Regions from separate parts of the Cohnella sp. GCM10012308 genome, predicted to be linked through region 2. Evidence: predicted binding sites of a transcription regulator. Region 2 holds the regulator's gene; each other region holds the start of a gene.
The links. The regulator NrdR, encoded in region 2, represses ribonucleotide reductase genes. The targets are predictions, from matches to a motif close to AACACNATATATNGTGTT.

Region 1 (9,893 bases), on a different contig from region 2:
TCCAGCAACAATAGCTCAAAATCGCGCTGCCTGCGCGGCCCGAACCTGCCCCCCGATGCGTAAGTGGCCGACCCGGCAACCGCCGATTTGACCGCCTCGAAGGGAACTTGCGACCTGCTTGATGCCACTCGCATAACCTCCAATGGCTGCGGCATGCAGCCTTCTTCGCTGTTTAGTACATACACGCCAGACGGCCGTATGAATCGCCGTCGCGCACAAAAAAACGGCCGCGCCGTCCGATCGGGACGAGCGCGGCCGTTTTGGCGCGGGCAAGCTTGCTATGCCTGGCGGGCGTTCAGGCCGCTCCGCAGTCTCAGCGAAGCGACGCGCGCCTCGGGCACGAGTCCTTCCGCGGCGGCGCGGCCGAGGAGCGCGTCGACGGCGGCGAAGCCGTCCGCGCCCAGGTCGCGGGTGAAGCCGTTCACGTACAGGTCGATATGCGACTTGGCGACCTCGGGCGACAGCTCCTGCGCGTGCGACATGACATATTCGCGCGAGGCTTCCGGATTCGCCCAGGCATAGTCGACGGAAGCGCGAATCGAGCCCGCTACCGCGTCAAGGTCGAGCGAGCGCTTCGCGACGATGGCGCCTAGCGGAATCGGCAGGCCCGTATCCTGTTCCCACCAGCTGCCCAGATCCTGCAGCATGGAGAGGCCGTATTGCTTGTAGGTGAAGCGGGCTTCGTGGATGACGAGGCCGGCGTCGATCTCGCCGCGCTGCACGGCAGGCATGATCTGATGAAAAGGCATGACGATGATCCGGCCGACGCCGCCCGGGACGTTCTGCGATGCCCACAGACGGAACAACAGGTAGGCGGTCGAACGTTCGCTCGGCACGGCTACCGTCTTGCCCGACAGCCGTGCGGGGTCGGACTGTCCGTCAGCAGGCGTGCCTGCGGTGAGCACGAGCGGCCCGCACCCGCGGCCGAGCGCGCCGCCGCACGGCAGAAGGGCGTAGTCCGGGTGCGTCCAAGGCAGGGCCGCATAAGAGATCTTCATGACTTCGGGGCCGTCCGTGCCCTCGGAAAGACCGTTGGTAATATCGATATCGGCATACGTCACGTCGAGGCGAGGCGCGCCCGGTATCAGACCGGCCGACCACGCGTGGAATACGAACGTATCGTTAGGGCAAGGGGAATACGCGATTTTCATGCGAGCTTAACCTCCTTCATAATGGCAAACGCGGCGGACAGCGCCGCAAGCGCGTCTCCGATCCGCCAAGCGTCGCGATCCCGCGGGCCGACCGCGTTGGAGATCGCGCGCAATTCGATAAACGGCTTGCCCGCATACGATGCGGCTACCGCCACGCCGTAGCCTTCCATGCCCTCGGCCACGGCGCCGGGCACGCGGGCTTCGCGCGCGGCGGCCGTAGCAGCCGTGCCCGTTGCCGTCGACGCGGTCACGATCGGACCGCTGGCGGCGACCAGCCCGGCCTTGGTCATCGCCTGCAGCAGCGTTTCGGCGAGCGAGGCGTCCGCCGGAAGGCCTGACGTGCCGAAGCCGAGCTCGTCCACGCTGGCATAGCCTTCCGCCGTCTCGACGCCCAGATCGGCGGCGACCGAGGCGGTACCGATCGCGAGCGTCCCCACGGGAGCCCGCCCAGGGTAACCGCCCGCGATGCCCGCGCTGACGACGAGCGTCCAGCTCTCGCCGCCCGCGAGCGCGGCGGCCGTGCGGGCGGCCGCGCTCGGGGGTCCGACGCCGCACAGCCGCACCTCGAAGCGGGCGTCGCCGTCCAATCCGCGGAGCGCCGCGTCCCGTTCCGCTTCCACGGCGGTCATCACAAGGACGCGGGCTTCGGAGGGAGAGCCCGTTTTCCCCGGATTTCCCGTCAATTCCGTCATTCATTTCATCTCCATTTCGTCCCATATCGTGCATGTCCCGTCACGGAGGCATCGTTCTATTCTACCGCAGTTGCCCGCGGCAGTGAAGGGACGCCAGAGACAAGCCTGCCGATGAAAAATAAGACAGCAAGAAAAGAAGCATAAAAAGAAGCATGAAAAGAAGCAAGAAAAGAAGCGAGAAAAGAAGCAAGAAAAAACAGCAGAAATAAACAGCTGTAAGAAACAGCTGTAAGAAACACCATCAGGGATAGATCGCCCTTATGGTCCTTTTCAGTTTGGCGGATATCCGAAACCGGCGTCGCTCGGAAAGCCATCGATAGCTCGTCCGCCAGCCGTTCCAAGGAGACCCCGTCGCCGCCGGCGTCTTTTTTTAGCAGCAATGCCTGCAAATATACATCTTTTTATGCCGCGCTCGCCTCGATTCAACAGGATAGATGCAAAAGCGCAGTTATTTTAAGCCAACAGCCGAATTTCCGGCTTACGCTTTGAATTTACCTGCACATCTGCAGGTATTTCATCAGGTGGCGCGAGTCAGTAGAGAATACCTGTACATATGCAGTTATTCGGCCCGCCGCACACCGCCGTACATCCATAATGCGCCGTTACGATGAAATTGTGCGTTCCTTTCCGCAAATTTCCGCCCCAGTATAAATTAAAAAAGACAGCCCGGCCGGCGCGAACCGGCGGGGCTGTCTATGACCGTATGGATCAGGACTTCGGCTTGATCTCTTCGAGCGGCTTATGGTTGCCGTACTTCGGGTATTCGCGGGTCGAAGGCGCGGCCCACTTGGCGGCATTGCTGAGCACGCGGCGAATCTGCTCGTTGTAGTACGTCGGATACGTCTCGTGACCGGGGCGGAAATAAAAGATCTTGCCCTGTCCGCGGTGGAACGTGCAGCCGCTGCGGAACACTTCGCCGCCCTCGAACCAGCTCACCATAACCAGCTCGTCCGGTGCCGGGATGTCGAAGTGCTCGCCGTACATTTCCTCGGCTTCCATATCGATGTACTCCCCGATGCCCTCCGCGATCGGGTGATTCGGCGCCACGACCCAGATGCGTTCCTTCTCGTCGGCTTCGCGCCATTTGAGATCGCAGGACGTGCCCATCAGCTTCTTGAAGATCTTGGAGAAATGCCCCGAGTGCAGCACGATGAGTCCCATGCCGCGCAGCACGCGGCCGTGCACGCGCTCGACGATCTCGTCCTTGACGTCGCCGTGCGCCATATGTCCCCACCAGAACAGGACGTCGGTCTCGCTGAGCACTTGCTCCGACAGGCCGTGCTCCTCGTCGTCGTCGAGCGTTGCGTAACGAACTTCGAACTCGTCCGTGCCGAGGCCTTGCCCGATCGCCGCGTGAATGCCCTCAGGGTATACCTCGCGTACCTTTTCGTTCGTTTTTTCGTGGCGGTTTTCGTTCCATACCGTGACTCTAAGACGCTGTGCCATTTAGATGTATCCTCCCGATCGTCATTTTGTTGTATATGCTTTCTTGTTATCAGTATAGACAATCGAGGCTTGCCGGAATATGTCTGATCTTAATTCATTTATATTCAAAAGTGTTATACTGCTTGATGAAGCTACTAAAGAGGTGAACGATCCAAGATGCCGAATGCCGTCGACACGCATGCGGAAGCCGTGAATGAAAAAGTCGTGTATCAGAATCCGCTGCTGTTCCTTAAAGTATGGGAGCTTCAGGGTCCCGGTCAGGCCCGAAAGACGGCGGACGCCTGGAATTGGCACTATCATAAAGAAGTGGAGTTCCTGGCGATCATCGAAGGCGGTCTCGAGGTCCAGACGATGACGTCCCTGACGCTGCTCGGTCCCGGAGACGTGATGGTGATCGGCTCGTCGAGGCCGCACAGGACGTGGGTCGCGGAAGGCGCGCCCGTTCGCTATATTGTTTTCCAGGTGGATCTCGTCCGGCATTTCGACCAGAGCATTCTGCCGTACCTTCACCATTTCTCGGAGCTGACCGGTCCCCTCGAGGACCTGAATTACATATTCGAGGCCAATACCGCTGCAAGAAACGAGGCCCATGCGCGGATTGCCGAGATCTACGAGGAGACGTACAGGGGAGGAGCGGGCTACGAGATCGCGGTCAGCGCGGCGATTAAGCGCCTGCTGCTGCTCCTGCTCAGAGGCGACGATCGCGGCGTGCTGCGGGGGACGGAGGAGGCGGGCATCGTCCGGATGCGGCCGGTGCTGGACTATGTCGAGAGCCGACTCGGAGAGAAGATCGCGGTGGACGACGTGCGCCGCCTGCTGGGGATGAGCTACCACCACTTCATCAAGACGTTCAAGCGGACGATGGGCATCCCGTTCGTCGACTATGTCAATTTCAACCGGATCAAAAAGGCGGAGCGCCTGCTGCTCACGACCGACCTTAGCATCATGGAGGTGAGCTTCGAGGTGGGCATCTGGAATATGGCGCAATTCTACAAATTATTTAAGCGGCACAACCAGCATTCGCCCAAGGAGTTCAGGCAGCGCATGCGCAATTGACCGTTTAAAATCCGAAAACAATCCCTTGACAAATCGGACGAGAAGTCACCCTATATGTAGTAGGAGCGGGCCGACGGCAACAAATGTCTGCCCGCCGTTTTTTTACGGATCGACCGCAATCGACCGCAGCCCTTGCGGGGCGCGGGTTTTGCGAATTCCTGCATGCGCCTTATAAATTTTAGGCCGCTCCATGGATTGACAGGCACAATATATTGATATAAATTTATAAATGTCCTCAACATATCGGTTTAAACTCCGCGGTCGTTGGTTAATAAACGGTAGCGGAATATGACGGTAAGTTGACCCGGCAAGCCAGTGCCGGCGGTGCAAACAACAGGATATAAGGCGGGTTTTCGAAGGCTGCATTGCAGTACGAGCGAAAGCTTTTTCGTGATGCCCGCACAGCGTATTTCTGCGCGCCGTTTCTTCTATTTTGTTACATATTTTGAATTTTTCAGGAGGGTTTTCGCCATGCTGATCGCATACGCATCGAAGACGGGAAACGTACGGAGGTTCGTGGGCAAGCTGGATCTGCCGGCCGTGCCGATCGACGAGACCGAGACGTTGGACGAGCCGTTCGTCCTCGTCACCTATACGACCGGATTCGGGCAAGTGCCGGACAACGTGGTTTCCTTCCTGGAACGCAATGCAGGCAAGATGATTGGCGTATCGGCCAGCGGCAACCGCAATTGGGGGAACGGATTCGCGAAGAGCGCGGACACGATCGCCGAGCGGTACGGGGTACCGGTGCTTTATAAGTTCGAGCTGTCGGGAACGCAGCGCGACGTCGATAATTTTAAACGGGAGGTGAGCGCAGTTGCGGCATATTGAATTGAACAACCTGCTGATGCAGCGCGACGCTGACGGTTTCTTTCAATTGGATAAGGACCTTGAGGCCGTCGATGCGTTTATGGAAGAAGTGAAGCAGCGCAGCCTGTCGTTCACGGGGCATCTGTCTAAGGTTCATTATATGATCGAAAACGACTATTACGAGGACGTATTCGCGAAATACAAGGAGCACGAAGTCGAAGAGGTGTACCGGATTGCGCACGGCTACGACTTCAAATTTCCTTCTTATATGGCGGCATCCAAGTTTTACACCGACTACGCGGTGAAGAGCAACGACCGCAGCATCTATCTGGAGCATTACCCGGACCGCGTCGCGATCGTCGCGCTGCACCTGGGACGCGGCGACGTTAATGCAGCCCATCTGCTGGCGCAGGCCATGATGGAACAGCGCGTGCAGCCGGCGACGCCGACCTTCCTGAACGCGGGCAAGAGCCGCCGCGGCGAGATGGTGTCCTGCTTCCTGCTGGAGATGGACGATGCGCTTAATTCGATCAACCACGTGCTGGGCACCTGCATGCAGCTGTCCAAGATCGGCGGCGGCGTCGCCGTCAACCTGTCCAAGCTGCGCGGGCGCGGCGAGAGCATCAAGGGCGTCGAAGGCGCGGCCAAGGGCATCATGCCGGTGCTCAAGCTGATGGAGGACGCGTTCTCCTATGCCGACCAGATGGGTCAACGCAAGGGCTCCGGCGCCGGCTACTACAATATTTTTGGCTGGGACGTTATGGAGTTCCTCGACAGCAAGAAGATCAACGCGGACGAAAAGACGCGCCTCAAGACGCTGTCGATCGGCCTGATCGTTCCTTCGAAGTTCTACAAGCTGGCCGAGGAAAACAAGCCGCTGCACGTATTCGCGCCGTATACGGTGTTCAAGGCGTACGGCAAGCATCTCGACGACATGGATATCGACGAGATGTACGACACGCTGCTGGCCGACGACCGGGTGAAGAAAAAGGCGATCATGACCGCGCGCGACATGCTCGTCAAAATCGCGACGACGCAGCTTGAATCCGGCTACCCATACATCATGAACCGCTCCAACGCGAACAAGGACCACGCGCTCAAGGACATCGGCGCCATCAAGATGTCGAACCTGTGCACGGAGATCTTCCAGCTGCAGGAAACGAGCGAGATCGGCGACTACGGCCAGTCCGACGTTATCCGCCGCGACATCAGCTGCAACCTGGCATCGCTGAACATCGCGAACGTCATGGAGCACAAGAAGATCAAGGAATCGGTGCATGAGGGCGTTATGGCTCTGACCGCCGTGAGCGATATGACGACCGTCGCCAACGCGCCGGGTGTCGCCAAAGCGAACCGCGAGCTGCACTCCATCGGTCTCGGCGCGATGAACCTGCACGGCTATCTCGCGAAGAACAAGATCGCTTACGAGAGCGACGAGGCAAAGGATTTCGCCCGCACGTTTTTCATGAGCATCAATTTCCACTCGATCGAGAAGAGCATGGATATCGCCAGAAAATCGGGCATTACGTTCGACGGCTTCGAGAAATCCGAGTATGCGAAGGGCGCGTACTTCGATCGTTATACAGAGACCGACTACACGCCGCGCACGGACAAGGTCAAGGAACTGTTCGCCGGCATCGCGATTCCGACGCAGCAGGATTGGGCGCAGTTGAAGGCTGACGTTATGAAGCACGGCCTGTACCATGCGTACCGGCTGGCGATCGCGCCGACGCAGAGCATCTCGTACGTGCAAAACGCCACCTCCAGCGTCATGCCGATCGTCGAACAGATCGAGACGCGGACCTATGCGAATTCGACGACGTATTATCCGATGCCGTTCATGCGTCAGGACAACTTCTTCTATTACAAATCGGCTTATCAGATGGATCAGTTCAAGGTGCTCGATCTGATCGCGGAGATTCAGGCCCACGTGGACCAAGGCATCTCCACCGTGCTGCACGTCAACAGCAACGTGACGACGCGCGAGCTGGCCCGCTACTACATTTACGCAGACAAGCTGGGACTGAAGTCCCTGTACTATACGCGGACGAACCGTCTGTCCGTCGAAGAATGCATCGCCTGCGCCGTCTAAGACGGACAGGCGAATCTGAAGGAGATTAGAGCTATGGCAACGCACAAGGCGGTCAACTGGAACCGCCCCGACGACGATTTCTCCGCGATGTTCTGGAATCAGAACATCATGCAATTCTGGACGGACGAGGAGATCCCGCTGTCCGACGACAAGATGTCGTGGATGGAACTGAACGACGACGAGCGCGATCTGTACATGAAGGTGCTGGGCGGCCTCACGCTGCTCGATACCGTGCAGGGCGGCGTCGGCATGCCGAAGATTTTGGAGCATGTCGAAGGCCTGCAGCGCAAAGCCGTGCTCGGCTTCATGGCGATGATGGAGCAGATTCACGCCAAGTCCTACTCCAGTATCTTCACGACGCTGGCGACGACGGAAGAGATCGACCAGGTATTCGCTTGGGTCGAGCGCAATCCGCATCTGCAGACCAAGGCGGAGACGATCGCCCAGTACTACAACAACATCAACACGCCGAAGGATCTGTACCTCGCGATGGGCGCTTCGGTGCTGCTCGAGAGCTACCTGTTCTATAGCGGCTTCTTCTACCCGCTTTACCTGGCCGGACAAGGCAAGATGACGAGCAGCGGCGAGATCATCGACCTGATCCTGCGCGACGAGAGCATCCACGGCGTCTATGTCGGACTGCTGGCGCAGGAGATCTACGCGAAGCTGGACGAAGACGAACAGACAGCCGCGTACGAGACGCTCAAGGGGCTGCTCCGCTACCTGCACGACAACGAGGAGCGGTACACCGAGAGTCTGTACAACGCGATCGGCCTGACCGACGAGGTGAAGGCATTCCTCCGTTACAACGCCAACAAGGCGATGATGAACTTGGGCCTCGAGCCGTTGTTCGAAGACGAGGATATCAATCCGATCGTCCAGAACGGCATCAGTACGCGTACCAAGCAGCACGATTTCTTCTCTAAAAAGGGCAATGGCTACGTTCGCACGACGAACGTTCAGCAGCTCCGCGACGAGGACTTCGTATTCTAATTTCATATAGATACAGCACATTGCCCCGCAGCCGATTTATCGGTTGCGGGGTTTTAAGTTTGCTGCTCGTACTCACCAACCCATATTCCGGCAAGCCGAGCGGCTAATCTGTGCCGGATACTCAAATGAGGACCACAGATGCGCTATTTTTTAAATTTGTCCCTCTGATCATCCAATTGCGGACAGGAGGTACGTTACTTTGCTTTATAACACCCTAAGCGGCACACTTTGGCGCGAATAACGGAACCAGGGTCCGGAGTTACTGCAAAATAGCCGATTACTGAAAAATAACGGCTTTTCGGTCCGCTGCTCGCACTCGACGTACCATATTTGCGCCAGTAGGTGGCGACTCCTGCATCTGATACCGCATTGCTGCCGAAGCCTGCATCGAGGAAAATTTCTCCAAGGTCCAGTTTGTTCCAAGACCAAAGTCTGTCCCGCAAACCGCACCTGCGCCAGATTCCTGCGTATGATACGCTTTGATAAGCTTAAGCCATAGAGATCACGTGGCGGGGAGCGGGCGAAGATGAATGACGGGCAGCGCAGAGACGATCGGGAGAAAAGCATATATATTTTATTGACCGATACGGGGACATTGTTCACATCGCTGATCAAACGGTTCACGGATGCGCCCTATAATCATGCTTCGCTCGTGTTCGGCGCCGACTTAAGCGAAATATACAGCTTCGGACGGAAAAAGCCGACCAATCCCTTCGCGGGCGGATTCGTCGAAGAGAATGTGTATTCGGGCACGTTCAGCCATTTCCCGAATACGCGGTGTGCGCTATTGCGGCTTAAAGTTACACAGCTGCAGTTCGAGACGGCGCGCCGCGTGGTAGGGAGCTTCAAGCGGGAGCGGGATCAATATCGCTATAATCTCGTTGGTCTGCTCGGCGTGCTGCTTGATCGCGAAATGGGCTCGGATAAAGCTTTTTTTTGCTCCCAGTTCGTGGCTCAGGCGCTTCGGGAAGCGGGGCTGCGGTTGTGGGATCGGCCTTCGTCGCTCGTGACGCCCGATCATTTTAGAGTACATACCGAAATGGAGACGGTTTACGAAGGGCGTCTCTACGATTATCCGTTGCTCGATCGCGTGCGGCTAAGTAAAGGCAGCGGGACGGCAGATCCTGCGATGGAGTGGGCCGTGTCATAAATTGGAGGGTGCGAATGGTTCCTGACGAGTTCTGCCGTCGATGATATAATACAGGGAATACCGCCGATGGAGGGAATTCGGATGGATCTGGAGCTGTTGAACGCGCTTAGACAGGTATTCAGAGAAGAGCTACGACATGAATTGCGCAGCGAGCTGGAGAGGGAGCTTGGTCCGATCAAGGAGCAACTGGCTGAGCTTGGTCCGATCAAAGAGCAGCTGGCTGAGCTTGGTCCGATCAAAGAGCAGTTAACCGAGCTTGGTCCGATCAAGGAGCGTTTGCAGGCGATCGGCAATCAATTGGATCGGATGGAGCAGTCTCAGGCGGAAGACGTCGTCGCCATGCTTGGACATCTTAACAACAAGCTTGAAGTCATCCGGCACGATGTAGAGTTCGTGGCGAAGGAGCAGGGTGCAATTCGCCTCGAGATCGATCGTTCGAAGCGGTATTACACGCCGATTATTCACGAGGAACCGTAAGCCGCAACCTTTTACAAGCGCGTATT
Region 2 (9,893 bases):
CCGGCGCATTCGCCATCGCGGCGAACAAAGCTTGACGGATATCCGCTTTGAAGGCTTGCGCCTCGGCTTCGATCCGCGCGGAGTTGCCGGGATCGATGTCCCTCAGCATCTCCGCCAGCCTGCTCATCCCCATGTACGCATAGCCGTTTAACATAAAGGAACGGAACGGATCTTCCGGATCCGCCGTCTTTCCTTCCAGCATACCGTAGCCTTTGCCTCGAAGCGCCTCCGTTTTATTGCGCTCCCTCCACTTCGCCAGATAATCGAACGCTTTCAGCAAATGATCCTTGATTCGCACAACCCATCGTGCGTCCCGCGTATATCGGTAATGCTCTCCGAGGCTCCACAACGCGGCGCCCGTTTCCAGCATATATCCGCCGTAATTTTGCATGAGACCGTCGTCGTGCTGCTTATCCAGGAAAAACCGCAGCGCCCGCTCCGCAACATCGTTCCAGCCCATGGATTCCATGAATTGAATGATCGGCGAGCTCTCCGAGCCGATCGCCGTATACACGCCGATCGTCGGGACGACCGTTCCGCCGGGCTCCAGTCCGTAAGAGACGAGATCGAGATGGAGCAAGCCCGCCTTGACCATCTCTTCGATCCGCGGCTCGGGAAGCTTGATCGAAGCCGCCCGGGACAGCTTCTCCCGCCAGAACGCGCGGCATTCCGTCCATCGCGCCTCGAAGGACTGCCGGCTCAAGCCTTCGGCGCGTTCCCTGGAGATCGGCCGGTGAGGCAGGTAAAATTCGAAGGCGACCGACGCGCCCGGAGGCAGGAGAACGGCCGTCTCTTCCATGCGAAGCGGTTGTCCGTCCAACTTGGATACGCAGAAGACTCGATCCTCCGAATAGCGGACGAACCCGGTATCCCCGTCAAATTCGTATTGCTTGTCGTCGTTCAGGACAAAAGCGTTTGGCACGACATTTTTGAACCAGGCGTACCTGGGCACTTGGGCGTTGTTGGTGGCTACCGCCCGGAAGTAGAGCACCGTCTCCTCTTCCCGGTCCAGCTCCTGCGGCAGGATCCGTTCCCGCAGCGCCGTTTGTTCCTCCGTCAGCATATGGAAGTGACCGAAGCCGTCGGCAGCGAGATAGTGCGTGCCCCTTAACGTATCGGCATTTAACGGGCTGCTTTCGTAAGAGACGAACGATACCGTGTCATAGACGACGTCGTTGTCCGAGATGGATGCGTGCAGGATGGGCAGCGCCCCGTCCTCGAGCCTGCGGGAGATGCCTTCCACGCAGCCGACGCCTCGGCCAAGCATGTACCGGTAACAGACAGGCTTGTCCTCGTTCTCGGGCAGCTTCGCCTCGAAGCCATGGAATCTCGGCTGCACCCAATCCCATAGCCGCTCTTCCCCGCCGATGCCGCGAAATCCGACGCCAAAAATCCGAACGTCTCGCGATAACCCGAGCCACGTCTGCGAAGCGAGCTCCCGCGTATGCGCGGCGGCGTTCTCGTAGCTTTCTTCCGGTTCCTCCTCGATCCGCTGCAGATCGGTGACCAGATTCTTCGCCTTGATATCGAGCTCGATTTGGTCGTAGGTCCGATCGTCTTCCGCTTGCGTGACGGCGACGCCGTAAGCGGGGATGTAGATCGGATAGCCCTTGTTCACGTCGCTCAGAAAAAAGCTGAACGGGTACTGTGGCGCATCGATCTTCACCAGGATCGCCGGGAAGCGGTTCGCCTCCTCCGTTTCTAATGTCACTTCCAGCCGCACCGGATTACCGTCCGTGAAGAAACGATTTCCTTCGGACTTGCCGCTCCCCCGCATGATTGCCGTAACGAGCGTGCCGGCGGTCGCCGTAACGTTCCCCTCGATCGGCCCCGTTTTCCACTCTACCGCGATTTTTGCTTTCATTTATTCCGCCCCCTTATGTCACCATTTCCAATCCGCGTGAAAGCGTTATCATTTATAATTCTACTATAGCCTTCGGCGAGAAAATACGATTGTACAATGCTTACGTTTTCTTTTGGACTTTTTTTACTTGGGGAAGTCGTATGATCCGAGCAGATGACGGATTGCTTAACTCATGAAAAAAAGGCACAGCCCCCTTATGAGAATAAAGGAACTGTACCCTGCTTCTTTAAATTAAACCCGCCGCTTCCAGCAAACGTTTGGCGAACGCCGCCGTTTCCGCCCGCGTGATATTGCTGGCTGGACGGAGCATATCGTCGCTGCCTTCGACGATGTGCAGTTCTACGCAGAGCGCCGCCGCGCCTTTGGCCCAGCCGCCGAACGACGCGCTATCGCGAAATGCGACAAGCCGTGCGGCAATTTGCTCATCTGTCAACGTTTGATTGTTACCGGCGAGCTTCAGCGCCCGCTGCATAATGACCATTGCTTCCTGACGGCTGATTCGCTTGTCCGGGCCCAATTTAGTATCGCCGTACCCCTGGATCAAACCATATTCCTGGGCAATAGCCACCTCCGTGTAATACCAATCGCTCTCGTTTACATCGGCATAGGCAATCCTATGGTGCGCTTCATGCAATCCAAGCGTGCGGACGATAATCGAGATAAACGCTGCTCGCGTAATTTCCTGATTCGGAGCAAAATGACTTTCGTCAATCCCGTTAATAACGAGACGTGCGCTCATTTCGTTTACGGTGTCCTTGGACCAGTGATTTTGGACGTCCGCGAACGATTTTTGATTGTAAATAACCGAATAAACGCTGTTGGTCAGGCTGTTGATCACTGCATAGAATTTACCGTCCTTCTGGACTATCTTTGTTGGCACATGGACGAATGTGCCGTCCGGCATCGCCACGACGCCGGTCGTAATACGGCTCGGATCCGTACCGTCAGGAATGGCAATCGTACGCTCCACGTATTCGTTGAACCGGCTGACCTCGACCTGCTTGCCATCGTAGCTGGCTACCAGCTTGAACGAGACGGCCGGTGCGATCATTTCGACATTGCCGTTCTGTTGCTTCTGCAGGACGATCGCCGGATCGTCAGGGGACAGATTAGAAATCCTTGAGCGCAGCATTACTATCGAACATGGCGAACACCGTGTCGATGTCGATTAGTCTCGCAGGAATGGTGTACGATGCATTGTTCGTTTGCACCTGGAGCACCGCTTCGTGCGCAGCCATGTTTTTAGCCATCAGTCCGTTCAGCATGCTGAATGCTTGGTCCTCATCCTTAGTAAACGGAATGATGATGATCGCATGGTTGCCTTCCGTCTCAAGCTTTGCATTCATCGCTTGATCGTCGAGCTTAATGGTGCTTCTCTTGCGGCCGTCCGGCAATGTTTCTGTTTTGACCGTTGCCATTTGCTTCTGCACGACACCGTTAACGATCAATTGGGCGGAATTCGAGTCAACCGGAGTCGTCGGGTTCGGATTCGGACTCGCTTGTAAAACAAAGGAGACCGCCGCATTGCAGTCGGCATATAATTCGCCGTCGTATGCGTTCCAGACCAGTTTGGCCGTGCCGGACCAGCCTAGCTGAGGCGTATAAACCAGTTGGTCGATATGCGCGATATCGATTTCTTGACTCACGGCAGCCGCGACGTTATTGAACATAAGCGTGCCGTGATCCGGCAGCGAGACAATTTTGATTTTTTGCAGTGTACTGCCATCCTCGTTGCTGTATCCGAAGAAGGACGCTGATAAGGAAACGGCCTGGTTATCCATTCCGGAATGCTTATAATCGGCGAGTTGCGGCACCGATTTGTACGCGATCGTATCGGTATAGCTCGAGCTGACATTACCCAGGGAATCCTTGAGCTGCATATAAACGGTTTTTGTGCCTTTGCCGCTTGTTAGCGTCCATGCTTGGCTGGCTGCTATGGCCTGCCATTCCGTCCAATCGGTATTGTCGTTGGAGAAACGGGCTTGAATGCCGCCTGCGCCGCCGCCGTCCGATCCGGTGACCGTAAGGGTTACGGTCTTGTTCGCGGTCGAATCGGCATTGCCGTTGATGACGAGCGTACCGATCGGCGCCGTCTTATCCAGATTGAATTGAATCGTCGTGCTGTTGCCGGCCGCATCTGCCACTATCAGCGTGTGCGAACCTTCCCCGTCCACGATTCCGCCGCTTGAGAAGCCGGCGCCGTCCAACGTAGCCGTGCCTTCGTTGAAGGCGATCGTCAGGTCGCTTGAATACTCTCCGGCATCGGCAGCGCCTGTAATGACCGGAGCGGTCTTGTCGATCGTGAAGCTTACCGTCGTCGTATTTCCGGCCGCATCTGTCACGATCAGCGTATGCGAGTCTTCCGCGCTCACCGTGCTGCCGCTCGTGAATGGGGAGCCGTCCAGCGTCGCCGAGCCTTCGTCGAAGGTAATCGTTTTGTTGACATTATACTGGCCGCTGTCCGCTACACCCATAACTACCGGCGCCGTCTTGTCGATCGAGAAGGTTACTGTCGTCGTATTCCCCGCCGTGTCCGTCACGATCAGCGTATGCGGACCTTCCGCGCTCACCGTGCTGCCGCTCGTAAAGGGGGAGCCGTCCAGCGCCGCCGTGCCTTCGTTGAAGGTGATCGTTTGGCTGATGTTGTAGAGCAAACCTTCCGTCACGCCCGTCACGATGGGCGCCGTCTTGTCGATCGTGAAGTGGATCGTCGATGTATTCCCCGCCCCATCCGTTACGACCAGCGTATGCGGACCTTCCGCGCTCACCGTGCTGCCGCTCGTAAAGGGGGAGCCGTCCAGCGTCGCCGTGCCTTCGTTGAAGGTAATCGTTTTGTTGACATTATACTGGCCGCTGTCCGCTACACCCATAACTACCGGCGCCGTCTTGTCGATCGTGAAGTTTACCGTCGTCGTATTCCCCGCCGTGTCCGTCACGATCAGCGTATGCGGACCTTCCGCGCTCACCGTGCTGCCGCTCGTAAAGGGGGAGCCGTCCAGCGTCGCCGTGCCTTTGTTGAAGGTGATCGTTTGGTCGACGTTATATAGGCCGCTGTCCGATACACCTGTCACCACCGGCCCCGTTTTGTCGATCGTGAAGTTGACCGTCGTCGTATTCCCCGCCGTGTCCGTAACGATCAACGTATACGAGCCTTCCGCGCTCACCATGCTGCCGCTCGTGAATGCGGAGCCATTTAACGTCGCCGTGCCTTCATTAAATGTTATTGTTTTGCTTGTATTGTACAATCCGGTGTCCGTCACGCCCAGCACTAACGGCGCAGTCTTGTCGATTATGAACGTCACTGTTCTCGTATTCCCTGCCGCATCCGTCGCGACCAGCGTATACGAACCTTCCGTGCTTACCGTGCTGCCGCTCGTAAATGCGGAACCGTTCAGCGTCGCCGTACCGTCGCTTAACGTAAGGGTACGGTCATTATTATAGCTGGAGCCGTTCGCCGCTCCAGTTACCGTAGGCGCCGTTTTATCGATCGTAAAGTGCACCGTCGTCATATTATCCGCCGCGTCCGTCACGATCAGCGTATAGAAGCCTTCCGCGCTCACCGTACTGCCGCTCGTAAATGCGGAGCCATTCAACGTCGCCGTACCTTCATTAAACGAAATCGTTTTGTTCGTATTGTACAAGCCGGCTTCCGTTACGCCCGTGACCACCGGAGGCGTGGTATCCGCTGGCGGGACATTCACAACCTGCGTGACTGCAAAAGTTACAGGCGTCATATTGTCGGCCGTTACCGTAACCGTAGCCGTATAAGTCCCTGCGACGAGCCCGTCGTTCGCTTTTACCGCAAAGGTCGTCGATGGCGTCACGCTGTTTAGCGTGGTCAACAACGGCTGCGTAACCGTAAAGCTGCTGGCGTTCGTTCCGCTCAACGCCGTCGTCAAGCTCGTCAAGTCCCCGGTTCCCGTACGCGTCACCGTTACCGTCTTGGTCTCCTGCGTTTCCGGCGCATAGCCCGCGTTCAGCTCAGTCGGCGTTACATCCGATAAAGAGGAGATCGTGTACATCGGCGGAACATAGGGTAATTGCGAAGTCGAAGAATTACGAGGAATAGGGGTCCTAGCCACAAAGTCCGTTGAATTGTTATTGGTATCCAGACTAGAAGCGTAGCTCGAGAACACGCCGTTGTTCCCGTCTTTGCGGACAAGTCCCAGAATGTTGGACACAGAAGGGGCTGCCGCAGCGCCCTCCCAATTAGCCGCGGTACCCCAGCCGACAAAATCTACAACATCAGGATTGTTGAGAACATTACTGGATGTCACACTATTAGAATTAGTTACCAATATTACTCTTCCGCCAGCTGTCGAGCTAGAACTCATATCAAATGATACAATCGCATCAGGAGCAGGAAGAGCAGTCCCACTAGTAGAGAATCCATATGCTTTGATTAAAAAATAACTATGAGCAGGAATTGTCCCGGTTAGCGTACCCATTGATGAAAAAACAGTCCCTGTAGCGGATGCATATCGAATCGTCCATCCGTTCATGTTAATCGGACTTGCGGTTGGATTATACAATTCAATGAAATCGTTATTATATACATTTGGGGAACCCCCGAACAACTGGCTAATCACCACGTTGCCGTTATCCGTCGCTGCATTTGCCTTTCTAGTCATGCCAACGGGCACGAACAACGTCACCAGCATAACCGCTGCCATGAACAAGGCATAAATCTTCTTGTTGATTTGAATCAATCTCGACATAATCGGGCTTTCCCTCCGCATCGTTATCCTCTTGCCTATTTATCGCATCCTATCACATTCCGCTAAACTTTATCTAAACATTAACGTAGAACGTCCCCTCACATTTGTTCGTCTGCTTAAGTCATCTCAACAAAAAAACGCAGTCCATTGGGACTGCGCAGCACTTATTGCGATTGCGTAATCGAGCGGCGTTCAATCCGCCGGAACAAGACCGCGAACACGACAATGCATCCGATGGCGAGCACCGCATTGTACATGAATACGTCGCGCATTCCCCAAATCTCACTAGCCTCTCCGCCCGCGTAGCTCCCGATCAAGCGGGCGACGCCCAGGCACAGCAGGGCGTTTAACGTCTGTCCGCTCGCTTTGAGTTCGTCCGGCACTTCCCGGTTGATGACGGTGGCCATCGTGACGGACAATACGATAAAGATTAAGCCGTGCAGTACCTGAACCGGAATCGTCCAATAAGGATCGTGGATGGCGGAGAACAAATACCATCGCAGAGCAGCCGCAATGCCTGCCCCGAACAAGATGTAGTGGGTGCGTACACGCTGAAATATCTTCCCTGCCAGCAGCAGGAAAGGAATCTCGCTCAACGACGATATAACCATCGACCAGCCGAGCCAAGCGTTGCTGCCGCCCAATTCCTGAAAATATAAGGGGAAAAACGTATAATAGTATCCCAGCGTGATATGAAGAACGAAATTGACCGCCAAATAAAAGACGAGCTTGCGATTGCGAAACAAGATCCAGATCCTGATTCGCCTTCCTTGCCTCTGATGGCCTGCGACAGACGGAAAGCGGAGGACGAACATGAAAGACACAACCATGACCATTGCATAGACCGCAAACATCAGGTCTACCCGCTTCTCGGCAATCAAGCCGAACGCGATCGACATGAGCGCGAATCCGAGCGTACCCGCAAGCCGAATTCGGCTGAACCCTCCCGCCCATCGATGCCGATCTAATTCTTCAAGCGTGATCGCGTCGCTGAGGGCGAATATCGAGGCCTGGAAGAAGGTAAAGATGCTGATCATGCCGAGCAAGTAGCCGAATCCGTCGGATAACGGATACAGCAGCATGGCGCCTCCGCTCCCGGCAATCAGCAGCAACAATATGGTGTTTTTGGTTTTGGCCCGGTCGCTTAGAGCGCCCCATACCGGCTGCGCGAAGATGGCGACGAGCGGGCCGATGCCGAGCAGGATGCCGATCTGGGAGGCGTCGAATCCCGCATCGCGGAAGTAAAGCGGGATAAAAGTGCCGTATACGGCGTTGCCCATATAAATAAAAAAGTAGAACAAATAGAAATAGGAGAGCCGAACCGTCGTTGTCATAAGCAGCTTCCTTTGCAGCAGATTACGCAAGCTGCTACTAGCATAATCCCTGCCAACCGCAAGATCAATTCTGAATCTCGCATCCTGGAGCTTGTTGCACTGGCATTTGATGAAGCCAAGGGGGATAACGATATCCTGATTTAACTTGCTGACGAAGCAAATTCGCCGATGTAGAGCGCTGCGGTAGATATCGATGCCGTGCTCGTCCGCCTCCGGCTCCCTGCGCGCGGAACGCCCCCCGGGGTCCGCCCCCTCCGAGGCCCCACCAAATGCAAAAAACACGCCTCATCGGCGTGTCTGAAGTTTGCATTTGGTGGAGCCAAGGGGGATCGAACCCCTGACCTCATCGCTGCCAGCGATGCGCTCTCCCAGCTGAGCTATGGCCCCAAATGACGTGTCGTTCGTTGGCGACAAGAATGATCTTATCACAAGACTGAAAGGCCTGTCAACAATAATTTGAACGAACTTTCTTCATGCACATAAAGCTTAAAAGCTCTGCCCCTGTAAGGCGCAGAGCTTGTCCGCCTGTAAACGAAAAAACATGCAACACATCAAACCCCATGCTTGTTAATGAGCACGTTCAATTCCTTAAGGAACATGTTAATGTCCTTGAACTGCCGGTATACGGAAGCGAAGCGCACGTAGGCGACTTCGTCGACCGGGTACAGCTGCTCCATGACGCTCTCGCCGATCATGTTGCTGTCGATCTCCGCCTGGGCGGTGTTGCGCAGCTCGCGCTCGACGTTGGAGACGAGGATCTCGAGCTGTCCGACGGATACGGGACGCTTCTCGCATGCGCGCAGCAAGCCGCGCAGCAGCTTCTCGCGGCTGAACTCTTCGCGGCTGCCGTCTTTCTTGATGACGATCAGCGGCGTCTCTTCGACCATTTCGAACGTCGTGAAGCGGCGATTGCACGATTCGCATTCGCGACGGCGGCGAATCGACTTGTTGTCGTTGGCCGGACGGGAGTCCAGCACCTTCGTTCCGTTGTAGTCGCAATAAGGACATTTCATATGGATGCGGCTCTCCTTCGACGAGAGAAACTTTTTTTAAATTTCCAAGCCTTCCCTTACATGATTCCTGGGATAAGGCACATAATACGTTTACCAACCGCGAGGAGGTGAACAACATGAGCCAAGGAAACAACAGCAACAGCAACAACCTAGTGGTACCTCAATCTCACGGTGCGCTTGACCAACTGAAGTATGAAGTTGCTCAAGAACTCGGCATCGCAATCCCGCAAGACGGTTACTACGGGAACATGGTTACTCGCGACACCGGTTCGATTGGTGGCAGCATCACTAAGCGTCTGGTACAAATCGCCGAGCAACAACTCGCTGGCCGTTTCTAAGTTCACGCTCTTCACCTAGGTAATTCAATAACAAGGAGTCCTGAAGCTTCGCGCTTCAGGGCTTCTTTTCCATTTTAACGCGATTAAGACCAATTGTCATACAGTTCGTCATATTTCTTGCGGTAAAAAAGCACCTTTTGTACATACCGCCGGGTTTCTCCGTATGGAATATCGGAGATCGTCTCTTCGCGGCCGTCCCATTTTCCGTCGCGGAGCCACTGCTTCACCTTGCCTGGCCCAGCATTGTATGCCGCCAGCGACTTGACCGCATCGCCGTCGAATTGCCGCAGCAGCTCCTTGAGGTACCAGGACCCGAGGCGAATGCCCGCGTCTGCTCGCTCTCCCGCGAGCTTGGCCGTGATGCTGCCGAAGTCGTCTTGCTTGAGGATCCATTCGGCGGTATCCGGCATGATCTGCATGATGCCGATCGCGCCTTTCGGAGAGACGGCATTCGGCTCGAAATTGGATTCTACCCGTATGACGGCCGCAATCAGGCGAGGATCCACGGCATAGCGGTCCGCGTTCGATTGAATTTCTTTTTGGTACTGAATGGGGTACACCATTTGGCCGAGCCATTCCGATCGGATAAACAGCAGCGCGACGATAATGAGGAACAGCAGCAAAAA
Region 3 (9,893 bases), on a different contig from region 2:
CCTCGGCGGCTCCTCGAACATGGCGACGCAGCGCCCCCCGTCCCGAACCGCGCCGAAGATCTGCGCCAGCCGTCCCGATCCGAAGTACAAGTCCTCGCGCAGCACGCGGACGGGCGCGACGCCAAAGCCAAGAGGGGATAGCGCGGCAGCTGGAGCCGAAGCCTGCGGCTCGCCGTCGTCCGGGCCGGAATCGGCGTCCCCGGTCTCGTCGTCTTGTCCGAAATGCCAGGAAAACGTCAGCGTCTCGGGCGGGGTCCCCGTACGTTCTACGAAGCCCCAGTAGTAGGGACGGTTCGTCAGCCGTTTGTCCGCCTCCGGCGACAGCCTGACGGTAACGCTCCCTTTCGCTTTTTCGATAATGTCGCACCCCGTCGCCTCGAGATAGGACATGACGAACTTTTCCACCTGCTTGGCGTTCATGCGCTAGACCTCCTTCTCTACCTGCGCCTTGGTACGGAGCAGCGATTCGCCAAGGCCGTCGATGCGGTTGCGCAGCTCGCCTTCGTCTTTGGCGTCCAGCATCATTTTGGCGAGGCGTTTCTCGAGCGATTCCTCACGCTCCATGCGCTCCACGATCTCGTCGAGTTCGCCGATGACCGTCTCGAACATATTGATCTTCTCGTGCAGCAGGTGCACGATATGCTCCTCGATCGTCCCGTAGGTGCAGAGGTTGTAGATCTTCACGTCCTCGGTCTGCCCGAGGCGGTGCACCCGGCCGATCCGCTGCTCGACGCGCATCGGATTCCACGGCAGGTCGAAGTTGATGATATGGTGGCAGAACTGCAAATTGATCCCTTCGCCGCCCGCCTCGGTCGCCACCATCACCTGCGCGCGCCTGCGGAACAGGTCCATCATCCAGTCCTTTTTGCCCCGGTTCATCCCGCCGCGGTAAGGCACGGCGTTCAGTCCGTGCTCCTGGAAAAAGCGGAGGAGGTATTCCTGCGTCTGGCGGTATTCGGTGAATACGATGACCTTGTCGCCGATCTCGTTGATCAGCTTTATGGTCGCTTCGGCTTTCGTATTCGCCTTGACCTGACGGATGAACTCGACGAGCTCCCAGATTTTCGGGCGGCGCGGCGAATCTTCCGGCGTTTTTTTGAAAAGGTTGATGAGCGTCAGGAACACCGCGTCCCGGCTTGAGCAAACCTCGCGCTGCAGCGTAACGAGCGAGAGCATGCTGGACATGTCGACGCCTTCGACGGTCGCATTCTCGCGGACGTAGCGAGTGACGGCCTCGTAGAGCGCCTGCTCCTCGGGCGACAGCCGGAGCGGGACGTTGGCGACGAAGCGCTTCGTGAACTCGACCCCGCCGTCGGTGCGGCGGTTGCGGATCATGACCTGGCCGAGCGCTTCCTGAAGCTTGTCTTCGTTTTTGGCGATGCGCTTGCCGGCCACGTAGTTCGCGGAGAAGTCTCCTTCGCCGCCGAGCTGTCCCGGCTTGAGCAGTGTGATGAGATTGTAGAGCTCGTTCATATCGTTCTGCACCGGCGTCGCCGTCAGCAGCAGACAATACTTTTTGCGAATATCGCTGACGAATTGGTAGTTGCCGGTCTTCTTGTTCTTGAGCTTGTGCGCCTCGTCGATGACGAGCATGTCGTATTCGGTATCGAGCAGCAGCTCGCGGTGCGGGTCGCGCTTGGCCGTGTCGATCGAAGCGACGACGACATCGTTGTTCCAGTGGTACGCCTTTTTCTGGGCGATGGCCGGAATGCCGAACTTGGCGTTCAGCTCGCGAACCCACTGCAGCACGAGGGAGGCGGGCACGAGAATGAGCGTCCGTTTTACAAGCCCCCGAACCATGTATTCCTTCAGAATGAGCCCGGCTTCGATCGTCTTGCCGAGACCGACCTCGTCCGCGAGAATCGCTCTGCCCCGCATCTCGTGAAGGACGCGCCGCGCCGTGTCCTCCTGATGCGGAAGGGGCGTCAGGCCGGGCAGCACCCGCATGCACTGCAGCTCGTGGAAGTCCGTCACAAGCTGCGCTTCCTCGGCCTCCCAGGACATCTTGTACAGCGACCAGTCGTCCCACGGTCCGCCCCGGTCGGCTCTGCGCTCGAGCTCCTCGAAGGCGGCGCGGTCGACGTGCAGATCGACGAGCGGATGCAGCTTGCGCGCGTTGCGCGCGGCTTCGTCGGGCGAAGCGGGGGCATTTACGGGGCGTCCGCCGGCCGGTATGGCATTTTGCTGCGCGGCAGTATGGGATGCGCCGTCGGTCGACGCGAACGAAGGAGCGATGCTGACGGTCGTTTTTACTTCGGCCTCGGAGCCGTGCGGATGATAAAATGGGGGGCGCAGATGCTACTCCTCCTCTGGGGTCTATTCTTTTAGTATGAGCAAGCGCGACAATTTCATAACCTAACTTGCGTCATAATTCGGGCGGGTTCGGCAGCTTGTGCCGGCCGTCCGAATTTTGTGGGACAATTGTCGCAATTCACGGGAAGGTCACTCGAATATCTATATTTTGTAGCGTATAATGGGGTAACGTCGCAATATATTGTGTCCTATGAGGAGAGTGGCGAAGTGAGCGTCCAATTGAACAATGGCGGGGCGGACAAGGCCGCAGGCCGTCGTCTCGAAGGTCTGAGCGAGAAAATTTTCCTCGATCGATACGCATGGAAAAACGCGGATACGAATGCGGTCAAGGTTGGCGACACGGTGCTGGCGCTGACGAAGGACGATCCGAAGTTCCCGGCCAAGGAGGTCGGAGAAGTCATTGCGCGTGACGGCAAAAGGGTGACGGTGCGGACGCGCGGAGGCGATCTGGTCGAGACGTCTCCGGAGAAGCTGACCCTGACGATCGAACAGTCGCCGGAGGAAATGTGGGACCGGCTGGCGGGCGCGATGGCGTCGGTCGAAGCGCCCGAGCGGCAGGAGATATGGCGCGACCGCTTCCGCTGGCTGCTCGACGACTGGAAGCTCGTGCCGGGCGGCCGGATCGCCGCGGGAGCCGGCGCCAGCGACGAGCTGACGCTGTTCAACTGTTACGTGATCCCGTCGCCCAAGGATAGCCGAGGCGGCATTATGGAGACGCTGACCGAGATGACCGAGATCATGTCGCGCGGCGGCGGCGTGGGCATCAATCTGTCGTCGCTGCGCCCGCGCCGGTCGATCGTGCGCGGGGTTAACGGCTCGTCGAGCGGCGCCGTATCCTGGGGCGGTTTGTTCAGCTATACGACCGGACTCATCGAACAGGGCGGCAGCCGGCGCGGCGCGCTCATGCTGATGATGAACGACTGGCATCCGGACGTCGTCGACTTCATTACGGTCAAGCAGACGATGGGGCAGGTTACGAATGCCAATCTGTCGGTATGCGTGAGCAACGGCTTCATGAAGGCGGTCAAAGAGGATCTGGATTGGGAGCTCGTGTTTCCCGATACGTCCGATGCCGAATACGACGCGCTGTGGGACGGGGACCTTGACAAGTGGAAGTCGCTCGGCAAGCAGGTCATTTCTTATCGCACCGTCCGCGCGCGCGAGGTGTGGCGCACGATCATCGAGTCCGCCTGGAAGTCGGCCGAGCCGGGCGTCGTGTTTATGGAATATTACAATCAAATGTCGAATAGCTGGTACTTTAATCCTATAATTTGTACGAATCCGTGCGGTGAACAAGGACTTCCGGCCTGGGGCGTCTGCAACCTGTCGGCGGTCAATCTCTCACGCTTCTATGATGAAGCGAAGCACGACGTCGCCTGGGATGAGCTGGGCCGGGTCGTCCGTTATTCGACGCGCTTCCTGGACAACGTCATCGATAAGACGCCGTACCATTTCGCGGAAAATGAGGCGAACCAGAAGCTTGAGCGGCGCGTCGGCCTCGGCACGATGGGGCTAGCAGAGCTGATGATCCGGCTCGAGATCCGGTATGGCAGCCCGGAGAGCTTGATATTCCTTGACAAGCTGTACGGCTTCATGGCGAAGGAGGCTTATTTGGCTTCCACGGAGATCGCATCGGAGAAAGGATCGTTCCCGGCATTCGATGCGGAGCCGTTCCTGCAAAGCGGCTTCATGAAAAACATGACCGAGACATATCCCGAAGTCGGGGCGGCGGTGCGCGAGCGCGGCATTCGCAACGTCACCGTGCTGACGCAGGCGCCGACGGGCTCGACGGGCACGATGGTCGGGACTTCGACGGGCATCGAGCCGTACTTCGCGTTCGAGTTCTACCGGCAAAGCCGGCTCGGCTACGACAAGCAGCTCGTGCCGATCGCGCAGGAGTGGCAGGACGCGCATCCGGGCGAGCAGTTGCCGGCATGGTTCGTGACCGCGATGGACCTGTCCGCGAAGGACCATATCCGGGCGCAGGCCGCCATCCAGCGGTGGGTGGACAGCTCGATCTCCAAGACGGCGAACTGTCCTGCCGACTTCACGGTCGAAGAGACGGCAGAGCTGTATGAGCTGGCATTCGAGCTGGGCTGCAAAGGCGTCACCATCTACCGCGACGGCAGCCGCGACGTGCAAGTGCTGAGTACGACGAAGGACGAGAAGAAGGAAGAAAAGCAGGAGGAAAACAAGGACGAGGCCGCTCCGATCGCCGAAGCGGTGGCAGCCTTGCAAGCCGTATTGCCGGAGGCAGCTGCTCAGGCGGCGCCTGCAGCGCAGGCCGTGCCGGTCGTATCGGCTCCGGCCGACAAAGCCTACAAGAGCCGTCCGAAAATACTGCGCGGCGCGACGTACAAGTTCAATACGCCGTTCGGCATGGCGTATATCACGGTCAACGACCTCGACGGTACGCCGGGCGAGATCTTCCTGAACGTGGGCAAGGCCGGCTCCGACGTGTTCGCGATGGCCGAGGCGCTCGGCCGCGTCTGCTCGCTGTTCCTCCGGTACGGCGACCACGGCGACAAGGTGCAGCTGCTCGTCAAGCACCTCAAGGGCATCGGCGGCTCCGGCGCGGTCGGCTTCGGGCCAAACCGCGTCGAATCGATCGCGGACGCCGTCGCCAAGGCGCTCGAGCTGCACGCGGGTATGCTCGCAGAGGAAGCAGCCGCGTCGGAGATAATTGACGCCGGCGGAGGCGGCAACGCAGCGGGCGCGATCGCCGCGACCGCCATCCCGGCGCCGCCTGCCTACGGGTATGGCAAGACGGGTCACACTTCGACTGACTTGTGCCCGTCCTGCGGCTCGGCTTCGCTGATCAACGTCGAGGGATGCAAGACGTGTACGAATTGCGGGTACAGCAAGTGTAATTAGGTCTACTTTATTAGAAAGAGTCATTTAAGGTATATATATTAAAATGATTGTCAGCGGTCTGAATCCATAATGGTTCAGGCCGTTCTTCTTTTTTTCAGAATGAAAGAACGGCCCCTTCCGGAAAAATCCGAATAGAAGCCGCACTATACGTTCTAGAATAAAACTCCAAAACCTTACTTATAAGCGTAAACCTCGCCTAACTGGAAGTAATACGCACTGCCGTCTGTGGCAAGCTTCGTGGCATTAATGCGGAAGTATCTGGCCGATACGATGCTTTGGAACGGAAAATGCTGCATCTCCGTCGGGGAAGTAAGATAATAATGCCAGTACGTAGCTCCGGGTACGGTACTCCAAGCCGTTCCGTTCGTACTATATTGAATGGAGAAATCGACCGGGAAGCAGAGGCCGGGTCGCGGTTGCACCTTTAATCCGCTCCAATTCTGCACACTGCCCATATCCAATTGCACCCATTCTGCCGAATTCGCGCTGGCGTGGTTGGCGCCGGACCAGAAAGTATTATTTTGGCTGTCTCCGAGCTTGGCGGCGTCCCACCCCGTTAAACTGGAGGAAGCCGTAACGATCCGTTTCGGCTCGTAATCGACGACGAACTCGCCGACCTGCGCGTAATAATTGCCGTACGGGTCGGCGCTCAGCTTCGTGGCATATAGCCGTAGATGTCTCGCGGCGACGGGACTATTAAACGTAAATGTCTTCGTGTCGCTGCCAGGGTTGGGGTATGACGTATAGGAAGCGCCCGGAACGTCCGTCCAGGTCGTACCGTTCGTACTGGTTTGGAATTTGAAGTCGACAGGGAAGTTGTAGTTCGCGCGCGGCGTTAATTTGGCGCCGGTGATGATGTTCGAATCCCCGGTATCTAAGGCCAGCCATTCCGTCGCAACCGGACTGCCATGACCGGCGCTGGACCATGGGCTGACCGAATTCCCATCGATCGCCCGGTAGGGCTCCCAGCCGGATAGATTGGATGAGCCGCTCGCGCTTAACGACACTTGATCAATCTGTATGTCGCCCAGCATGAAATGATAGTTGTCGGGCGTGCTGCCGTCCGATGCCAAGTTATCCGCCACCAGTCTTACGTAACGCCCGTAAATTGGAGTTTTCAAGTTGTAATCGAACTGTAAATGCGGCGATTCGATCCTTACCGGCTTCTCCAGATCCGCGTCCGTCCAGGTTGAGGCATCGAGACTGACTTGGATTTTGAAGCCCGGATAACCGTTATAGTCGCCTTGTCTTGGCGTTGCAGTTATACGCTTGATCGACCGGTTGCCGCCGGTATCGACGTACATCCATTCGGTATGAGCGCTGGTCGTATAACCGTTGCTTGCCCATGTCGAATTAATATTGGTGTCGATGGCGTTGGATACGTCCCAGCCGGCAAGCGACGAGGAGGCTGTCGCTGAGGCGCGCGGCGCGGCGGAGTAGCTGAGCGGAAGCGCCGAAGTCTGCAGCGAATCGGCGCTATCGCCGCTTGCGCCGCTCGCCGCGATCGCGAAGTAATAAGGCGTACCGTTCGCAAGCCCAGTTATCGTATAAGGACTGCTCGTAATGCCGGTTATCGTCGACGTATAACTTCCGCTAGATGTGCCGTATTTAATTTTGTAGGTTTCCCCGCTTACGCCCGTCGTACGGAAATGAAGCATGACTTGGCCGTTGCCCGCGCGAACCGCCCGGACGACCGGAACCGCGGGCAGATTCGTATTCGACAACGTGAAGGGCTGGAATGCCGTATACCAGAAAGCCCAGGTCGTGCCGTAGGCATAGCCGATAAAGTTCGTTTTCGACGTATCGAAGTGCCCTGACGGATCTCCGCTTACGCCTGCGTTATGGAGCGCGGGCTTGCGATCGCTTTGGTTCATCGTTGCGGGCTTGTACGTGATGCCGTCGGTCGATTCGTAAAGCTTGACGTACCCTTCGTTGGAAAACCTTTTGGCCGAGCCGACCGCGATGAATTTACCCAGCGAATCGACGTATTTATGATCGGTGGAATCGTCTCCGTCCAAATCCTTTTCCAGCGCGACCCCTTGGTAAGTCGTATGGCCCGGCCAATCGGGATCGGCGATCGGCGCTGTCCGGACTCTTGTCTGGTGGGTCGGTCTGCCGAGCGCGTCGCGTCCGTCCCACGTGTAATAGATGTACAGCGTCGAGTCTTTTACGACGAAGCTAGGTTCTCCGGCTCCGTACGTATTGAATGGCGCATCCGTAAATTTAATAAATGAAGTCGGATTGCCGCCCCAACCCGAACCGTTCCACTTCTCATAGGGACCGCCCGGCGATGTCGAGCGCGCCACATAAACTTCGTTGTTGATGCCCCTTGAATCCAGGGTAGATCCGTAGCCCAAATAATAATAGCCGCCGAACTTGACGACGCCGGGATCGCAGTTGGAATTCCAATCCTCGCCGCCGATTGTCGGCTGGATCGCGATCGTTTCGGTCCCCCAGGAAAGACCTCCGTTCGTAGATCGTTTGTAACGGATGTAATCCCACTCGCGGCCGTTCACCCCCGAGCCCGGCGAGCAGGTCCACATATCGATGCTATCGTCGGCATTGATGATAATCGAAGGTCCGTAACGGAACCCGCCGGTACCCGTAGGATCGAAAACGTCGAAGCCGCCCGATGCCGAGCCGGTTGCGACTGCGAAGCCGGAAGCGGGGAATGCCATGAGCGCCGTCAGGAATGCGGCCAAGATTGAAACAAGGTTTACTTTTCTCATAGAGAACCTCCTGTGCGATGGTTGATTACTGTAATCCCTTATTTAAAGACCGAGTTATCGCGCACCTCCTTTGTAAGCGTTACCATTCAATGATAAAATAAGCTACATCTATTTTCTTGGGCGATCCGTTCAACTTTTTTGATACGATTTTGACAAATCACCAAAGAGGTGACCGGCATGGCGATATTTCGGGCTATGGAGTGTGTTCAAGAGGAGTCATTTCCGTTTTTGATCAAGAAAGGGGCGTTACGCAGGGGAGAGGTGATTCCGCCCCATTCGCACGATATCGTTGAGCTTATTCTGGTACAAAAAGGAAAAGCATTTCATGATTTTGGGGGGATGAATTACGAAATCGCAGCCGGCGATATGTTCATCATCGAGCCAAATATTAACCATGGCTACATCGGGTCAGAAAGCGCAGAAACGGTCATTTATACTTTGCTTTTCGATCCGCGCGTGATGCAGTACGAATTCGGGATGAACCATGATTCTGATGCGGCTATCGTTAACGGGCATATCCCATTCCTCCGCAAAGGCGAAAAGTTGCCTGCCCACTTGATCGTCCCGCGACGTGCCATGCCATTGATTACGGCGCACATGGAATTTATGATTCGCGAGTACCAAGCCCGGGAGGCCGGATTTAAACTGTTGATCAAAATGCGGATGCTGGAATGCTTCGTTCATCTTGGTCGATTCTATACGCGGCGGGATTGGCGGAAGGAAACGATACTGAATGATTCCGACAGCGCGGTCATCGATTCGGTAAAGCGATATATCGAGCGGCATTATAATGAGTCGTTCTCGTTGGAGCAGATTAGTCGGCTACACGGGATGAGCGTCACCTCGCTGACCACGAAATTTAAATCGGCCGTAGGCAGAACGTTGATTGATTACAAGCATGAGATCCAGATCAGGGAGGCCTCCAAGCTGCTGGCGGACCTTGATGTGAAAATCGTGGAGGTAGCCCATAAGGTAGGCTTTAAAGATCTTAGCTTTTTCTATCAAGTATTTCAGAAGAAAACCGGTATAACGCCTGCCGCGTACCAGAGTCGTCAGGTTCGTGGAAAGCATGTTTAAATTTACCGATTAAACGTGCCCTGGCTCTTTTCGGTTTCCGTTACGGTTTTCGAGGCTGGGGAAATAATAGCGTGACTGCTGTGCCGCGGCCGGGTTTGCTCACGATTCTAAGATGCGAAGAAGCATCGTATTTTAAGCCAAGCCTGCGGAACGTATTGAATCGGAGGGACGCAGAAATGTTTATCCGTTCCCGCAGGGCTGGCGCCACTGACTTATAACGACAGAGTAGAGCAAAAATTACAGGCCCGCAAACGAGTCGAACGAGGACTTCGCGATCCGAAAAGTCTGTTCATGGCGGCATACTTCATGCTTCGCGTGGGCATCAAGCTGAATGAAAAACGCTTGATCGACGATGCGCTGCATCAGTTCTATTGGCATATCGATTACTTGCAGGACGAGCGAAGCGGCCTTTGGTATCACGGATACAATCATATTAATGAGGACCATATGTCGGGCATTTTCTGGGCGCGTGCGAATGCCTGGGCGACTTACACGATGTCCCGCGCGGCCAAGCTGCTGCCCGAGAGTTATTTGTATGCGCCCATGATGCATATATGGAGTTCGTTACGCGATCAGCTCGCTGCAATCAAAGTGCTGCAGAAGGATGACGGTTTCTGGGGCACGGTGCTCGACTACCCTGACTCTTACGGAGAAGTGTCGGCGACCGCCGGCATCGGAGCTGCGATGCTAATACAAGGCAATCCGCTCCATGCCAAGTACGTGCAACGTGCGCTGGATGGCGTGCTGTCGAATATTTCCGATACCGGGCGCGTATTGAATGTATCAGGCGGTACAGCTGTAATGAAAAGTATCGAGGGATATCTTGGCATTGATCGGAAATGGGCGCAGGGCTGGGGGCAAGGACTGGCTCTTGCATTTCTTGCGAGTGTCATAGAAGAG

Region 1: the regulator NrdR is predicted to act here: its motif matches at 4,547-4,564, upstream of nrdI (class Ib ribonucleoside-diphosphate reductase assembly flavoprotein NrdI).
Region 3: the regulator NrdR is predicted to act here: its motif matches at 2,484-2,501, upstream of ACFOTD_RS32410 (adenosylcobalamin-dependent ribonucleoside-diphosphate reductase).

The regions. Positions count from the first base shown of each region.
Region 1 is NZ_JBHRYU010000024.1:107,990-117,882, reverse strand. It holds gene ACFOTD_RS23010 (helix-turn-helix domain-containing protein) at 1-128, opposite strand, end outside; gene ACFOTD_RS23005 (1,4-dihydroxy-6-naphtoate synthase) at 279-1,151, opposite strand; gene ACFOTD_RS23000 (futalosine hydrolase) at 1,148-1,843, opposite strand; gene ACFOTD_RS22995 (hypothetical protein) at 1,900-2,232, opposite strand; gene ACFOTD_RS22990 (ThuA domain-containing protein) at 2,552-3,289, opposite strand; gene ACFOTD_RS22985 (helix-turn-helix domain-containing protein) at 3,446-4,345, shown strand; gene nrdI (class Ib ribonucleoside-diphosphate reductase assembly flavoprotein NrdI) at 4,817-5,176, shown strand; gene nrdE (class 1b ribonucleoside-diphosphate reductase subunit alpha) at 5,163-7,247, shown strand; gene nrdF (class 1b ribonucleoside-diphosphate reductase subunit beta) at 7,281-8,240, shown strand; gene ACFOTD_RS22965 (hypothetical protein) at 8,767-9,390, shown strand; gene ACFOTD_RS22960 (hypothetical protein) at 9,472-9,867, shown strand.
Region 2 is NZ_JBHRYU010000028.1:97,016-106,908, reverse strand. It holds gene ACFOTD_RS25045 (glucosidase family protein) at 1-1,864, opposite strand, end outside; gene ACFOTD_RS25040 (S-layer homology domain-containing protein) at 2,091-2,915, opposite strand; gene ACFOTD_RS25035 (beta strand repeat-containing protein) at 2,974-6,045, opposite strand; partial or broken gene ACFOTD_RS25030 (lamin tail domain-containing protein) at 6,166-6,495, opposite strand; gene ACFOTD_RS25025 (MFS transporter) at 6,747-7,916, opposite strand; tRNA gene ACFOTD_RS25020 (tRNA-Ala) at 8,228-8,303, opposite strand; gene nrdR (transcriptional regulator NrdR) at 8,468-8,929, opposite strand; gene ACFOTD_RS25010 (alpha/beta-type small acid-soluble spore protein) at 9,046-9,267, shown strand; gene ACFOTD_RS25005 (lytic transglycosylase domain-containing protein) at 9,351-9,893, opposite strand, start outside.
Region 3 is NZ_JBHRYU010000051.1:16,839-26,731, forward strand. It holds gene ACFOTD_RS32395 (YqhG family protein) at 1-420, opposite strand, end outside; gene ACFOTD_RS32400 (DEAD/DEAH box helicase) at 424-2,106, opposite strand; gene ACFOTD_RS32405 (hypothetical protein) at 2,108-2,278, shown strand; gene ACFOTD_RS32410 (adenosylcobalamin-dependent ribonucleoside-diphosphate reductase) at 2,521-5,187, shown strand; gene ACFOTD_RS32415 (discoidin domain-containing protein) at 5,361-7,916, opposite strand; gene ACFOTD_RS32420 (AraC family transcriptional regulator) at 8,145-8,993, shown strand; gene ACFOTD_RS32425 (glycoside hydrolase family 88 protein) at 9,285-9,893, shown strand, end outside.